2 regions of the Jeotgalibacillus sp. 10bf12 genome follow, and region 1 is predicted to be linked to the other one. Evidence: riboswitches for the same ligand, from Rfam matches in the RefSeq annotation. Region 1 holds a riboswitch; the other holds the start of a gene.
The links. A riboswitch is a leader RNA that binds a small molecule or an ion and turns the genes downstream of it on or off. The one in region 1 is predicted to bind lysine.
Positions count from the first base shown of each region.

Region 1 (7,681 bases):
CGGTCCCTCTATACATTGTTCCATCTAAATCAATTAAATAACCTTTATAAGCTTTCATACTGAACGTCCTCTCTTTTCCTTACCGTCTGAATGCTGAAACCGGTCCCAGTTCGTCTTCAAGGTAGGTTCTTACTGCAGGTGCGAATGCTTTTAGTGCACCTTCTGATTTTGTGAAAGTATCAAGGCACACCTGGTGATTGACTTCAGTGAACTCCTGCACTAGGTGTTTTCTGAGTTTTACAACCTGAACCAGCTCATTATGCACGTCTTTCCCGATCACTTTTTCGTCCTCTAAAATATCGATAATATCTTCATAGCTGCCGGGATCGCGCATGATAAAACCATCAATCATTGAATTCCCCACATCAATCATTGATTCTATAATAGTGTGCAGGCTGCGTTCAAGCGCCAGCTGTTCAATTTTAGATTTCCATGAGGTGTGCTCATTTAAAAACTTGAGCTGCCCTTCCATAAACGTTAATGTCTTTTCAATTGTTTCTCTATCCACGAAGTACATGTCTTCACACTCCATCAAAATGTCTGCTTTTAGTGTACCATAAGCCTTCAGATTTTTTGGCATAGCGTGCGTTAATCGTTATAATTGAAATAGCGTAAGGAGGATTTTAATAATGAGTGAAAGATTTTTTCTTTATGATGATACAGAGGAAACAAAAACGAGGTTTGTCAGCTTTATGGGTGAGTATCAGCGCTTTGACCTGGCGATCATGTATTCAGACCGTTATTTCGGTAAAGCAATGGTGATGGATATTCAGGGAAGCCGATTTGCCATCATCGGACAGGATGACCTTGAAGAAGAAGGCTACATTGAACATGCATTCAAGTTGTCTGAACAGGATGCATCTGAACTGCGTGAATTTCTAAATGAAGTGATTTTGTGAATCAGCTGAAGTCTGTCTGCTCATACTAATTCAAAAAGGAGCAGTCTGATGGAACGATACAGTGATTTTTCAAACGTTGAAGTACAAAAGGAATACCTGATACCGGAAACCCTCCCCGAAGGTCCATACGGCTCACCAAGAGGGAAATATTCACTGGTCCGGAACAAATCCGGTCCGTGGCAGGAAGGCCAGCGTTACTACAGCGCATTCAATTATGAAAACAAAGGCGACCATGAAGACATCCCAAGACTCGATCCCGGTGCGCATAAGCCTTAGATGGGTTGATGACAAAATAAAAAAAGGATGTCTCATACTTAATCGAGACACCCTTTTTTTAATCAAGTGTATTTAAAGAAATGGTTATGATCTTTGAGCAGATTCATTCACACAAAATATAAGCCGCTATCTCAGTGCAGCGAAGCGTAAGGCGGCGACTCCGGGACGATTAGTTGGAAGCTGAGACCCCACAGCCGAAGGCGAGGAGGCTCAGCAACAACCGTCCGGAAAGCGTCCGCCTGAAGCGTAGCGAAACGTTTTCATGTGAAAAACAGGGTTTACTTCTTCGCCCCGGCAACCTTCTTCACAATAAAATAAGGACACCCAAAATTGCAGTGTTCGTATAAATAATCTTTCACCGTAGAAATTTTCGTATCAAACGAAGCCTTCTGATTCGTATCCTCAAAAAATCCCTTCAGTCTGAGCTGACCATATCCCCAGTCACCTACAATGTAATCATACTTATGCAGAATCTCACTGTATCTCGCTTCAAAAGCCTCTTCATTATAGCCTTCTCTAAATTCTTCTATGATTTCATATTGTTGATTGTGCATTGTAATCATCAGATTCTCACTCCTGCTTTGTGAACTACTTCCTATTATACATGACCACACACTTTTTTCTATGCATGATTACCATTCAAAACGGACAAACTTGCGAAAAGGAGTGTTGTTTTGATGAAGCTTATTCTCGCTGCTCTTCTGATCTTAATGATCGGCGGATGTACAAAAGAACCCGAACCCCCTGAAGTTTCCCCGGCAGTCGACTGGCTCCCATCTGTCATGAATGAGTATGACCTGGCTCCGGAGTATGAATTAAAAAAGCTGCCTGTACTTTAAGCACAGGCAGCCCTCATATTAAACTGTTTTATTCTTGGATTTTCTTACTGCGTTTGTAATACTTGCAGCAAGGCCGCCCCATAAAAGAACGATCCCAATTACCATCATCACAATTGCACTGGTTGTCATTGTGAATCCCTCCTTTAGTCCTTATCCGGAAGCTCAACCGGAGTTGAACGGCTCCATTTAAGTGTTGAAACTACAACTCCAATTACAAATGCTGCACCGGCTGAAGCAAGGAACATCGTCAATGCAAATCCATTTGAATATCCTTCATAGTTACCCGTATCATTATCAAACTGCTGTAACAGGTTATCTGTTACCAGTCCAAACATCATGTATCCAAGTACGATTGGTGTAATAATCGAAAGACAAACTTTCCACCAGCTGCCAAGGTGAATATCAGATGTAAGGTTTGCGTGGTTCTGAAGCATACCTGTCTTACGAAGAACCCATGCAATCATGATAACTTCAACAAGACCAATTGCTGCTACACCAAACTGGTTAATGTAGTAATCGGCTGCATCCAGGAAGAATAGTCCGCCCTGAGTAGCAAACAGAACTGAAATCAGCGCTGCAAGTCCTCCACCAAAAGCAACTGCTTTTCTGCGTGAGATTCCTAGCTTCTCAGTCAGACCGGCAACATACGTTTCAGTGATTGACATCAGTGAAGTTAATCCCGCCAGTGTTAATGAGAAGAAGAATAATGCACCAAAGATGCCATTTAAGCCTGGCAGCTGATTAATGATCTGAGGGAATACAACAAAGGCAAGCCCTACCCCTGCAGATGCAACTTCTGAAACCGGCACATCCAGCTGTGAAGCCATGAAGCCCAGCGCTGCGAATACACCGATACCAGCTAAAAGCTCGAAACCTGAGTTTGCAAAACCTGTAATAAACGCATTATTTGTGATATCTGATTTCTTCGGAAGATAACTTGAATAAGTAATCATAATTGCAAACGCAATAGATAAACTGAAGAAAATATGACCGTAGGCTGCTACCCAGACTGACGGTTCAAGTATGTTATCAAAATTCGGCTGGAAGAATGCATTCAGACCCTCAGCTGCCCCTTCAAGCGTTACTGCTCTGACTACAATAATAAGGAACAAAATAACAAGTGTTGGAATGAAGATACGGTTTGCATATTCAATCCCTTTCTTAACACCAGCAAGAAGGATACCAAGTGTAATGACCCATACAAGGACAAGTGGAATAAATATTCCCCACACAATACCACCTGTTTCGCCAGGTGCTACATCAAGCTGTAAAAACTCAGTGAATAAAAACCCTTCTGTGTCCTCTCCCCATGCCTGCCCAAATGAGAATATTGTATACCGCATTGCCCAGGCAATAATGACAGCATAATAGGTGGAAATAACAAATGACACAAATACTGCCCACCAGCCAAGCCACTCTGCTTTTCTACCGCTCATGCGGAAGAATGACAGCGGCGCTGATCCTCTGTACTTATGACCGATGGTGAATTCCATGATAAGAATTGGAATACCGGCTGTTAAGAGTGCAAATAAATATGGAATAAAGAATGCTCCCCCACCGTTTTCATAAGCGACATACGGAAAACGCCAAATGTTTCCGAGTCCGACTGCGGAACCGACTGCTGCAAGAATAAATCCGGCACGTGTTCCCCACTGTTGACGATTCATCTAATTACCCCCCTGTAAGTTCTTCCTGAATATATGGAAGTTTTTATATATTCAGATTATTTCACATAATCTAAAATCAGTATAGCACTTGCTTCCTAATTGTAAAAGTACTATTTTAAAAAATTCTGAAATTATATTAATATAATCTATACAAAAAAATAAACCCTGTCATATCAAGGTTTATTTTTGTAGTGTGCAAATTTTTTCACACTTTATATAATTCATACATTTTCTCAGTCATACAATAGTCCTTATAAAAAAGCGCCTGAATCGCAAACACGATTCAGGCGCTTTTTATCATTATTCGAGTCCTTCTTTAGCTGAAACGGTTCTCGCTTTCTCTGGATTCCTGCCCATTATTACTGCAAATAATAAAAGCAGTACAATGACAAGCCCAAGTGAAAGTAACGTACTTCCTGAGAATCCAAGAAGAATATATCCGGCTGATGCAATCGCAGCGCCAGTTACGGCATAAGGAATCTGCGTTGCAACGTGATCAATATGATTACTTCCGGCTCCCGTTGAAGAAAGGATCGTAGTATCAGAAATTGGTGAACAGTGGTCACCGAATACAGCTCCTGCAAGGACAGCTGCAAGTGATGGAAGCAGCAGTGAAATATCTGTGCTTGCTGCAATTTCCCCTGCGATTGGAAGCAGGATACCGAATGAACCCCATGATGTTCCTGTAGAAAATGCCATAACACCAGCTACAAGGAATAACAGAACCGGCAGCCAGCCAAGCGGCAGGTTAGATGATTCCACGATGCCTGCAAGGTATTCTCCAGTACCAAGATCCCCGATTAACCCAACAATCATCCATGCGAATACAAGAATATAGATTGCCGGAAGCATTGATTTCACGCCTTCTTTAAGTGCAAGGAAGAATTCAGCTCCACCGATTTTTTCAGAACGGCCAATCTGCCTGATAAAGAATGCAATGGCAACTGCAAGTCCTACAAGCGCACCATATACAAGTGATTTCGCAACATCTGTGTATTCAAACATTTGAAGAATCGTTGCAGATTCTCCTGTATCAGCTGTGTAAGCCTGGGCACCTGTCCACATCATCGACGCCACTGTACCAATGACAAGGGCGATAATCGGCCAGATCAGATCCCCAACTGTACCATGCTTAGATGTTGGAAGATCATTTTTTAACTCACCAGGGATATCTTTATTAGGGTCATATACTTCCCCTGTTTCAATTGCACGGTTTTCATGAATTCTCATTTGACCAAAGTCTACACCGCGCAGTGCAACGATGAAGACAATTCCAAGTGCTGCCCATACATAAAGATTCATCGGTACCATCTGCATAAATGCAGAGAAGGCTGTGTATTCAGTAATTGAATGTGTAGCCAGAATTCCGCCGATGACTGCAATGATATATGCTCCCCAGCTTGAGACCGGTGAAACAACACAAATCGGTGCTGCAGTTGAATCAATCAGATAAGCAAGCTTTGCACGCGATACGCGGTGGCGGTCAGTCAACGGACGCGCAACCTGTCCGACTGCAAGACTGTTAAAGTAATCATCAATAAAAATAATAACACCAAGGCATGCAGTTACTACCTGGGCACCTGCACGTGTCTTTACACGTTTCATTGCCCATTCACCAAATGCTCTTGCACCTCCGGATATATTGATGAACGCTGTAATAACGCCAAGAATAACCAGGAATAACATGATGAAAATATTCCATAAGTTCAGACCGCCAGGCTCTCCATCTGAACCGTACTCCCAGAATACGCCGCTAAATGACATCCAAAGTGTCTCAAGCGTCGCAACCGGTCCAAAGCTTGTAATTAAGAGTGCTGCTGTGACGATACCTGCTCCGAGTGAAAGCAGTACGCGTCTTGTAAGTAAAACCATCGCAATGGCAACGATAGGTGGTAAAAGTGATAACCATGTTCCTTCCATAATGTTCCCTCCTTTATTTGTATGATAGGGCAGTGAGGCATAATCGTAAAAAAACGCAAAAAAGGGCAATGATAGAGGACTCTACCATTACCCTTGTCGTTAGTAATGTTATGCTCCATCACGATCTGTAGCTCCTCAACCCGCAAAAATACTGCGGAAAGAGAGTGTTATCCTTATTAAAGATAACCCCAATGGTAATATCCTGACTGATGATTACCATTTCGGCAGTGATCCCCTTTCATCTGTGATCGCAGTTATCATCCTCACACAGATTACTCTTAAATCCTGCTCCTCTACCCCATCGGATTATGATGTGGTGATTATTCATTTTACTGAACTATTATAACAAGGGACTCTCTTCAATTCAAGACTAATTTGTCGGAATCGGGACTTCAAGAGAAGGTGACATACCATCACCAACATTGTAAATTTCAGGTACCTGCCCCTGGATGAGCCCCATTGCAACCGGGATGTCCTGTTCAATTGTAGTCACTTCTGTAGCAAAAGGTACAATAATCTGTACGTTGACCACCAGATGAATATTAATCACGACGAATGCGTTATTAATGCCAAACTCATCGATTTCCGATTTAATATTCGACGTGACATTACCGACTGCATGAAAGCGGATTGGCACTTTGGGACCCAAGTTCCCAAGAAGTGCATTCCCGGTTGCCTGACCAAGCGGAACTGTATAGACAATTCCTTCAAGATTTCCGGCGTCCTCCACTTCAAGATCCAGCTCAGTCAGTGATTTTAATATAGCTGTGTCTCCTCTTTCGATGGCCCGCAGCTGTTCCTGTACAAGTTCAGTCGTCTCTGCCAATACCCTGTTAATAATTTCTGTATTAAACTTCGTTGTGACCATTTCTGCTGAATCGGTCGGGACATTCTCAATAATTTCATTAATATCCATGACATTTGCAATCTCCCGGTTTACTGCCTTACTAATGACAAGTGCCCCAATTTTTTTCGTCTGAGATTCTGCGTACAGCATCAGCGTCGGTTTCACACCTGTATTGATCACAGCAAGTCCGAGGACTGTCATCAGTAGAAACAGAAGCAAAGACAACAGCCAGACAGAGCGGGCTGTGAGCGGCTTGATCATTAACCTTTTTCTGCGCATAAAAAGCCCTCCTATAACGCAGTGTATGCGTTCAGCAGAGCTTTTTTACAAAGAATTATTCAGTGACAAATGCAATATCAGTCTGAGCGATTGTACAGTTCAATTGAGTTGCGAGATCGATTTCATATGTAGCATGAACAATCGCGCCATTCTCTTCCACAATCCTGACAACAGGACGCATGGATACAGCTTTATTCTGTCTGGCTACAATCCCTTTTCTTCCATCGCTTAACTGTACTGTCAGCCCGTTAGGATAAATCGCAACGCCTCTCTGAAAAGCTTTAATCACGGTCGGGTCAAATAATGTGCCGGAGCCTGAGAGCAGAATTTCCACTGCATCAGCAGGCAGCATTTTATCCCGGTATATCCGGTTGGACGTACACGCATCAAACACATCCGCGACAGCAATAATTTTTGCGTATGGATGAATATTCTCAGCTGTTAAGCCTCTTGGGTACCCTGAGCCGTTAAGTCTTTCATGATGCTGAAAAGCACAGTGCGCAGTCAGTAGCGAGACATTGTGAAGGTTTTTGAGTACTTCAAAGCCATGAACCGTATGCGTTTTAATTTCTTCAAATTCCTCCTGCGTCAGTCGGCCTTCCTTCATTAAGACCGACTCATCAACCATGGTCTTCCCGATATCATGCAGCATGGCACCAATTCCAAGCTGCTCAAGCTGCTTAACCGGAAGCTTCAGTTCTTTCCCTATGGCTAGCGTATAAAGTGTGACGTTATAGGAATGATCAAAAATATAGGAATCATACAGGTGAGCATCAGATAAAATCATCAATAGATCCTGATTCGCATCCATCTCACTCATGATATTTTTCAGGATATGCTGAATTTTCGTTGCCTTCTGTTCCAGCATATTTGCCATATTTTTTTGCTTACAGCCTTCAATTGATGAGAAAGCCTGTCTGATTTCCCTGATTGATTCCTGCCTGACAAAAACCG
Region 1 covers NZ_CP200276.1:3,172,411-3,180,091, forward strand. Annotated here, with positions in the region: gene DH10bf12_RS16590 (TIGR01457 family HAD-type hydrolase) at 1-58, opposite strand, end outside; gene DH10bf12_RS16595 (DUF86 domain-containing protein) at 80-517, opposite strand; gene DH10bf12_RS16600 (DUF3055 domain-containing protein) at 630-899, shown strand; gene DH10bf12_RS16605 (cytosolic protein) at 948-1,175, shown strand; gene DH10bf12_RS16610 (YutD family protein) at 1,454-1,738, opposite strand; gene DH10bf12_RS16615 (hypothetical protein) at 1,850-2,014, shown strand; gene DH10bf12_RS16620 (methionine/alanine import family NSS transporter small subunit) at 2,033-2,143, opposite strand; gene DH10bf12_RS16625 (sodium-dependent transporter) at 2,158-3,681, opposite strand; gene DH10bf12_RS16630 (Na+/H+ antiporter NhaC family protein) at 3,982-5,601, opposite strand; lysine riboswitch at 5,722-5,905, opposite strand; gene yunB (sporulation protein YunB) at 5,972-6,727, opposite strand; gene DH10bf12_RS16640 (HD-GYP domain-containing protein) at 6,783-7,681, opposite strand, start outside.

Region 2 (7,681 bases), 250 kb from region 1:
CCCTCTAAAATAAATACAGCTGCTGAAAGCTATTCCCTAGAATGATAGATTCAGCAAATTTTTCGCACAGTATAACATTTATGTGACAAATTTATTGTACTCCTCTACTAATGGAGCGTCAAGAAAACGTATACATAAAAAAGATTCTAAATATTTTTTATAAGGCGAGCTCAATTATTGGGCATTCCCCTGAATATTTCTGTAGTATTTCACAAAAAATTCACAAAATCATTTTTCACAATTTATTATTTTAAAAAACTGCTTGTCTATATGACAATATGCCGATTTCATCTTTAAATTGCTTTTTGACCTTACACTTTAGTACTCAACACTTTATAATGAAGAGATTGAAAGTGAGGTTCGGTTAAGCAATGAGCGACAATGACAATATGACACAAAACTTATTCGGTTACAGATTAATACGAGATGAACTAATACCCGACCTTTTAGGGAATCATACAAAAGATATTCTTTATTGGGCCGGCAAAAAACTCGCAAGAAACTATGCATGCAGTAACGAAGGCGAAATTATTTCTTTTTTTGAACGTGCAGAGTGGGGTGTTCTCTCTATCATAAAACAAAAAAATGATGAAATACATTTTGAACTTTCCGGAAATGTGGTTGAAGAAAGAATTGCGCATAACGATCCTGTTTTCACTCTTGAAGCAGGTTTTATTGCCGAGCAGATCGCCATGATCAAGCAATACCACACTGAAGCAGTCTATACCCGTAACAAAAAGAGCTGCGTTCAAATCGAACTAAAATGGGATCAGAAAGACCCCTATTCATTACCTTCAAGAAAAGCTTCATCATAAAAAATCAGCAGGCACCTGTTAGCCGGGCCTGCTGATTTTTTATGCGTCCACTGTGTTTTTGCTTAATCCAAAGCTTTCATGAATGGCATTTGCCGCATTAATCATCTCTTTTGAATCCACAACCACTGAGACTTTAATCTCTGAGGTGCTGACCATTTTCACCTGGATTTTCTGTTCTGCCAGTACGCTGAACATCTGGGCTGCAACACCAGGGTTTGACACCATCCCTGAACCTACAATCGATACTTTCGACAGGTTTGTTTCATGTTCAATTTCCTGATACCCAATCTCTTCTTTTTGACGGGCGAGAATCTGAAGGGTTTCTTCGAGTGATGACTCTTTAATGGAAAAAGACAGATTTACTTTTCCAGTGTCAAGCTTACTTTGAATAATAATATCAACATCAATGTGATTTTCAGCCAAAATCGAAAATACTTTAGGGAAACCGGTCAGTTCATTCTCAAGACCTACTACTGTCATTCTGACAATATCCTTATCAAACGCTACGCCTCTTACAACTAAATGCTCTTCCATTGGTGCATCCTCCTCAATTAACGTTCCTTCTGTTTCTTCCATACTTGATCTTACAGTCAATTTGATTCCGTAGTTTTTTGCAAATTCCACAGCTCTCGGATGCAGGACACCCGCTCCAAGGTTAGCAAGCTCAAGCATTTCATCATATGAAATGCCATTTAACTTTCTTGCACCCTTTACATATCGAGGGTCAGTAGAATAAACACCATCAACATCCGTATAAATATCACAGCGGTCAGCATTCAGTGCTGCTGCGAGTGCAACTGCAGTCGTATCTGAGCCTCCACGTCCAAGCGTAGTAATTTCTCCGTTTTCATCCATACCCTGGAACCCTGCTACAACAATGACACGCCCTTCATCGAGCAGACTTTTCACACGGTTTGTCTTTACCTCGGTAATTCTGGCGTTGCTGAATACCGCTTCTGTACGGATCCCTGCCTGCCAGCCGGTAAGAGAAGTACTTTTATATCCTCTGTTTTGAAGCGCCATCGCAAGAAGTGACATGGACATTTGCTCACCGGTTGTCAGCAGCATATCCATTTCTCTTTTTTCAGGACGTGACGTCATTTCTCCGGCCAGTCTAACCAGTTCATCTGTCGTTTTCCCCATAGCGGATACGACTACGATGACATCATTGCCTTTTTCCTTTTCAAGAATGACTCTATTTGCTACGTGATGTATTTTTTCAACTGACCCTACTGATGTACCGCCAAATTTCTGTACAATGATTCCCACTCTATTTCCTCTTCCCTTACATTATTTCTCAACTGTTTACGACAATAAAAAAAGCAACGGGGAGAAAGTCTCCCCATTGCTTTTGAACAGATTACATCATCTGAATCGCACAGGTGAGATAGCTCTCCAGAACATTACAGTTCTGACAGCCCTGCATTTTTTAAATACAGAACCAGCAAAAAAATCTGATGAATGATTTTATGCTTCGGCGGTCCGCACCTTTCACACTGCTTCTCAGGGTTTCATCACCCTCTGCAGCGGTACTCTTTGCGCCCGCACCTCTATCACCACTTTAAAATAAAGTGTTTAATTGTGAATTATTATAGCACGGGACTATCGAGTCTACAATGCTATTCATTTAATTTTTCAATAACTTTTTCAGCAGTTTTTGCCGGTACCCCTGCTTTCACGATTTCCTCAAGTGACGCTTCTCTCAGTTTTTTAACAGATCCGAAATACTTGAGCAGCTGCTTCTTTCGCTGCGGTCCGACGCCTTCAATCTCATCAAGTACTGACTGAATGGAGTTTTTTGCGCGCAACTGTCTGTGAAATGTAATCGCAAAGCGGTGGACTTCATCCTGAATCCGCTGCATAAAGTAAAACTCCTGACTGCGCCTGTTCAATGGTACCACCTCAAGGGGATCGCCATATAAAAGCTGTGATGTATTATGCCGGTCATCCTTCGCAAGACCTGCTACAGGAATATCAAGGCCAAGCTCATGACGCAAAATTTCCTTTGCTGCTTCAATCTGTCCTTTACCCCCATCGATCACAATCAGGTCAGGCATTGGCAGTTCGTCCTTCAGCACTCTTGAATATCTTCTTCTGATTACTTCTCTCATAGACTCGTAATCATCAGGTCCCTGTACCGTTTTGATTTTATATTTACGATAATCTTTTCTGGCAGGCTTACCGTCTACAAAAACAACCATCGCAGATACAGGGTCAGACCCCTGTATATTTGAGTTATCGAAAGCTTCAATTCTGTAGGGCGTATAGATGTTCATTGCCTGACCGAGGTTCTCTGCCGCTTTAATTGTTCTTTCTTCGTCACGCTCTATCAGTGCAAACTTTTCAGTTAATGCAATGGAAGCGTTTTTGGCTGCCAGATTAACGAGGTCTTTCTTTTGGCCTCTGACCGGCTGCCTGACATTTGTCTCAAGTAACTCTTCTGCCATTTGCTGATCAATTGTCTGCGGAATTAAGACTTCTTTTGGTTTAAAATGATTCGCCTTCATATAAAATTGGCCGAGAAAGGAAAGGAATTCCCCTTCAGCTTCATCATAGATCGGAAACATTGATACATCCCGTTCAATCAGCTTGCCCTGCCTGATAAAGAAGACCTGCACACACATCCATCCTTTATCCACTGCATAACCGAATATATCACGGTTTGTAAAGTCATTCATCGTCATTTTCTGCTTTTCCATTGTTGCTTCTATATGAGCGATTTGATCCCGGAATTCTTTTGCCCGTTCGAATTCAAGGTTTTCTGCAGCGTGTTCCATTTTTACTTTCAGGTCTTTTTTAACTTCTTTAAATCCGCCGTTCAAAAACCTCGAGATATCTTCAGTCATCTGACGGTATGTGCTTTGTTCCACTTTAAATTCACACGGCGCCAGACATTGTCCCATGTGATAATAAAGGCAGACTTTATCCGGCATTGTTCTGCATTTTCTAAGCGGATACATTCTGTCGAGCAGCTTCTTTGTTTCGTTCGCTGCCTGCGCGTTAGGGTAAGGTCCGAAATACTTTCCTTTATCTTTCTTCACTTTACGGGTAATGAGCAGTCTCGGATGACGCTCTGCTGTTACTTTGATAAATGGATAATGCTTATCATCTTTTAACATGACGTTATATTTAGGGTCATGTTTTTTGATCAGATTTAATTCAAGTACGAGTGCCTCCATGTTCGATGAAGTCACGATATATTCAAAGTCCTCTATTTCTGAAACCAGCCGCTGAGTTTTCCCATCATGCGATCCGGTAAAGTAGGACCTTACTCTGTTTTTAAGCACCTTCGCTTTCCCTACGTAAATAATCGTGCCCTGTCTGTCCTTCATCAGATAACAGCCGGGCTGGTCAGGAAGGACTGCAAGTTTATGTTTGAGTTGGTCTTTCATCGCTTTAGCCTCCTGCACGCTTGTTACCTTTATTTTACTCAATTAAAAGTCATAAGCAAAATAAAAGCCGGGCACATGGCCCGGCTCAGTAATTACGCATGCTTATTTAGTAATTCTTCCAATGCTTCTTTCGGCTGGAAGCCTACTACTTTGTCAACAATCTCTCCGTCTTTGAATACGACAAGAGTTGGGATACTCATTACACCGTATTTGCTTGCTGTTTCCTGATTTTCATCAACATCAAGCTTTACGATTTTAACTTTATCACCCATATCAGTATCAAGCTCTTCAAGAACCGGTGCAATCATTTTACAAGGTCCGCACCAAGTTGCCCAGAAGTCTGCCAGTACTAAACCGTCTTTTGTTTCATTAGCGAATGTTTGATCTGTTGCATGTGCAATTGCCATTTAAAATTCCTCCTTGTTGAATCCGAATATATCCAAAGTATAGCAGGGAGACTATTGCATTTCCACGTTTTTGCCTGAGAATTGAAAAGAGCCAGCAACAATATGCCAGGCTCTTTAAATCGTTTCGCTCCATCACAGTCAAACGCTTTCCGGACGGAGGTTACTGAGCCTCCTCGGCGCAAGCGCCTGCGGGGTCTCAGCTTCCCTCTATTCGTCCCGGAGCCGTCGCCTTACGTTCCGCTTCACTTAGATGACTATTCACAATTCATTTTATATCCACATTTCTAAGCCAATTAAGATACTTTCACTTTTTTGAATTCTTCGATCAGCAGCGGTAATACATCAAAAAGGTCTCCGACGATTCCATAATCGGCCACTTTGAAGATGTTTGCTTCAGGGTCTTTGTTGATTGCAACAATAACTTTCGAGTTAGACATTCCAGCCATGTGCTGGATGGCACCTGAGATACCACATGCAATATACAGGTCAGGTGTTACGACTTTACCCGTCTGACCAATCTGCAGTGAGTAATCGCAATAGTCTGCATCACAGGCTCCGCGGGACGCACCTACTGCACCACCAAGAAGGTCTGCAAGTTCTTTAAGCGGTTCAAAGCCATCCTCACTCTTTACACCACGTCCACCCGCAACGATTACTTTCGCTTCTGAAAGGTCAACGCCATCAGTTGCTTTTCTCACGACCTCTTTAATAATCGTACGCAGATCTGTAATGTCAACACTTACGGATGATACGTCCCCTGAACGTCCCTCTTCTTTATCAAGTGCAGGGATGTTATTTGGACGGATTGTAATGAATGTAAGACCTTCTTTGATCACTTTTTTCTCAAACGCTTTACCGCTGTAAATCGGACGGATGAACTTCGGTGAATCGCCATCAGCTTCAATTGCCGTAACATCTGATACAAGTCCGCTGTTCAGTCTGCTTGCAAGCTTAGGTGACAGATCCTTACCTAAAGAAGTATGTCCCATAACAATCCCTTCAGGACTTTCCTGCTCGATCACTGCAAGCAGCGCCTGAGAGAAGCCATCTGAAGAATATTGTTCAAGCTTTGCATCCTCGACTGTAATCACACGGTCTGCGCCATAGGCTACTAGTTCATTTGCTACGTCAGCGATTCCGTTTCCGATCAGTACGCTGATCACTTCTCCGCCGTCAGCAATCATCTTACCTGCTGCAATCGCCTCGAATGATACATTTCTAAGTGAACCTTCTCTTGTTTCTGCTAATACAAGTACTTTTTTGCTCATCGGTTAAACCTCCTGAATAGTTATAGAGTTAGACTACTTTTGCTTCAGTACGAAGAAGTTGAACAAGTTCTTTTACCTGATCGTCAACTTCACCTTCTAGAATGCGGCCCGCTTCTTTTGCAGGTGGCAGATAAATTTCAACCGTTTCTGTCTTAGGTTCTACATCGTCTTCTTCAAGATCAAGATCATCAAGTTCGATTTCATCAAGTGGTTTTTTCTTCGCTTTCATAATACCCGGTAGTGATGGATATCTCGGATCATTCAGCCCCTGTTGAGCTGTCACTAATAGCGGAAGTGTTGTTTCAATAGTTTCTGAGTCTCCCTCAACGTCACGCACAATCTCAACTTTCTCTCCATCAACTTTGATACTCGTGATTGTTGTTACATAAGGAATATCCAGGTAATCCGCTACACGTGGTGCAACCTGTCCTGATCCACCGTCAATTGCAACATTCCCACCGATGATCAGATCTGCCTCTTTATCTTTCAGATATTCAGAAAGGATTTTTGCAACTGAAAATTCATCTGTCATATCTACATCATCTTCAATATTAATCAGCACTGCTTTATCAGCACCCATTGCAAGTGCAGTACGAAGCTGCTTTTCAGTTTCCTCGTCACCAACTGACACCACTGTTACTTCTCCGCCATGTGCGTCTTTCAGCTGAATCGCTTCTTCAATCGCATACTCATCGTATGGATTAATAATGAATTCTGCACCATCCTCAGCGATTTGACCGCCTTGAACAGAAATTTTTTCCTCAGTATCAAACGTTCTTTTCATTAGCACAAAAATGTTCATGTATATTCCCTCCTGTTAATTATTGACCTTTAAACTCAGGTTTTCTTTTTTCAATAAATGCACTGATGCCTTCTTTTGCATCTTCAGAAACAAATACATCTCCAAAGATCTCAGCTTCTCTTGCCACTCCTTCGTGAAAATCAGCTGTTTTTGCATATTGGAGCAACTCAAGTGCAGCCTTTACTGAAACCGGGCTTTTAGCGGCAAGCTTTTTTGCAAGCGCTTTCGATTTTTCGTGCACTTCATCTTCAGGAAATGCTTTATTAGCAAGTCCATACTCCACAGCTTCAACACCTGATATTGGATCACTTGAAAGAAGCATTTCTGCTGCTCTAGCAAACCCAACGAAGCGTGGCAGCCGCTGTGAGCCGGCGAAACCGGGCACCAGCCCCAATTGAAGCTCCGGCAATCCAAGCTTGGCTGATTCACTTACGTAACGGATATGGCATCCCATCGCAAGCTCAAGTCCGCCTCCAAGTGCAGCACCGTGAATAGAAGCAATAATCGGTTTTGAGAACGCTTCCATTCTTTCGAAAACTTTTTGCCCTTTTTCAGCCAGTTTGGAGAACTCAGCTCCGGATTCGACCTGAGTGAATTCTTTAATATCCGCTCCGGCCGAGAAGAAGCGACCTTCACCATGAATCAGCAGTACACGGACGTTCTCATCATGCTCTACTGCGTCAAGCCACCCGTCAACTTCGCGGATCAGGTCACTTGCCAGCGCGTTAGCCGGCGGACGGTTGATTACAGCAGTCGAAATATACTGATCATTCTCCCATTTTAAGAAACTCATCCTGTTCTCCCCTTCACTTGCATAATCCTTTTACCAAAAGCCTATGTACACCTGGTGACAGGTCAGTGATTGAATACTTCTGGTCATTAATCACCCAGCTTGTCGCCACCTCATCAATCGTACCAAATACCATCTGCCTTGCCAATCGAATATCTAAATCCTCTGATAAGACGCCGGTATCAACACCGTTTTGCAGGACATCAT
Region 2 covers NZ_CP200276.1:2,926,973-2,934,653, forward strand. Annotated here, with positions in the region: gene DH10bf12_RS15315 (YslB family protein) at 372-815, shown strand; gene DH10bf12_RS15320 (aspartate kinase) at 855-2,084, opposite strand; lysine riboswitch at 2,196-2,376, opposite strand; gene uvrC (excinuclease ABC subunit UvrC) at 2,435-4,207, opposite strand; gene trxA (thioredoxin) at 4,300-4,614, opposite strand; gene DH10bf12_RS15335 (electron transfer flavoprotein subunit alpha/FixB family protein) at 4,908-5,882, opposite strand; gene DH10bf12_RS15340 (electron transfer flavoprotein subunit beta/FixA family protein) at 5,911-6,684, opposite strand; gene DH10bf12_RS15345 (enoyl-CoA hydratase) at 6,704-7,477, opposite strand; gene DH10bf12_RS15350 (TetR/AcrR family transcriptional regulator) at 7,491-7,681, opposite strand, start outside.
Region 2: it holds a riboswitch for lysine, as region 1 does, so the genes downstream of both, DH10bf12_RS15320 (aspartate kinase) here and DH10bf12_RS16630 (Na+/H+ antiporter NhaC family protein) in region 1, are expected to answer to the same signal.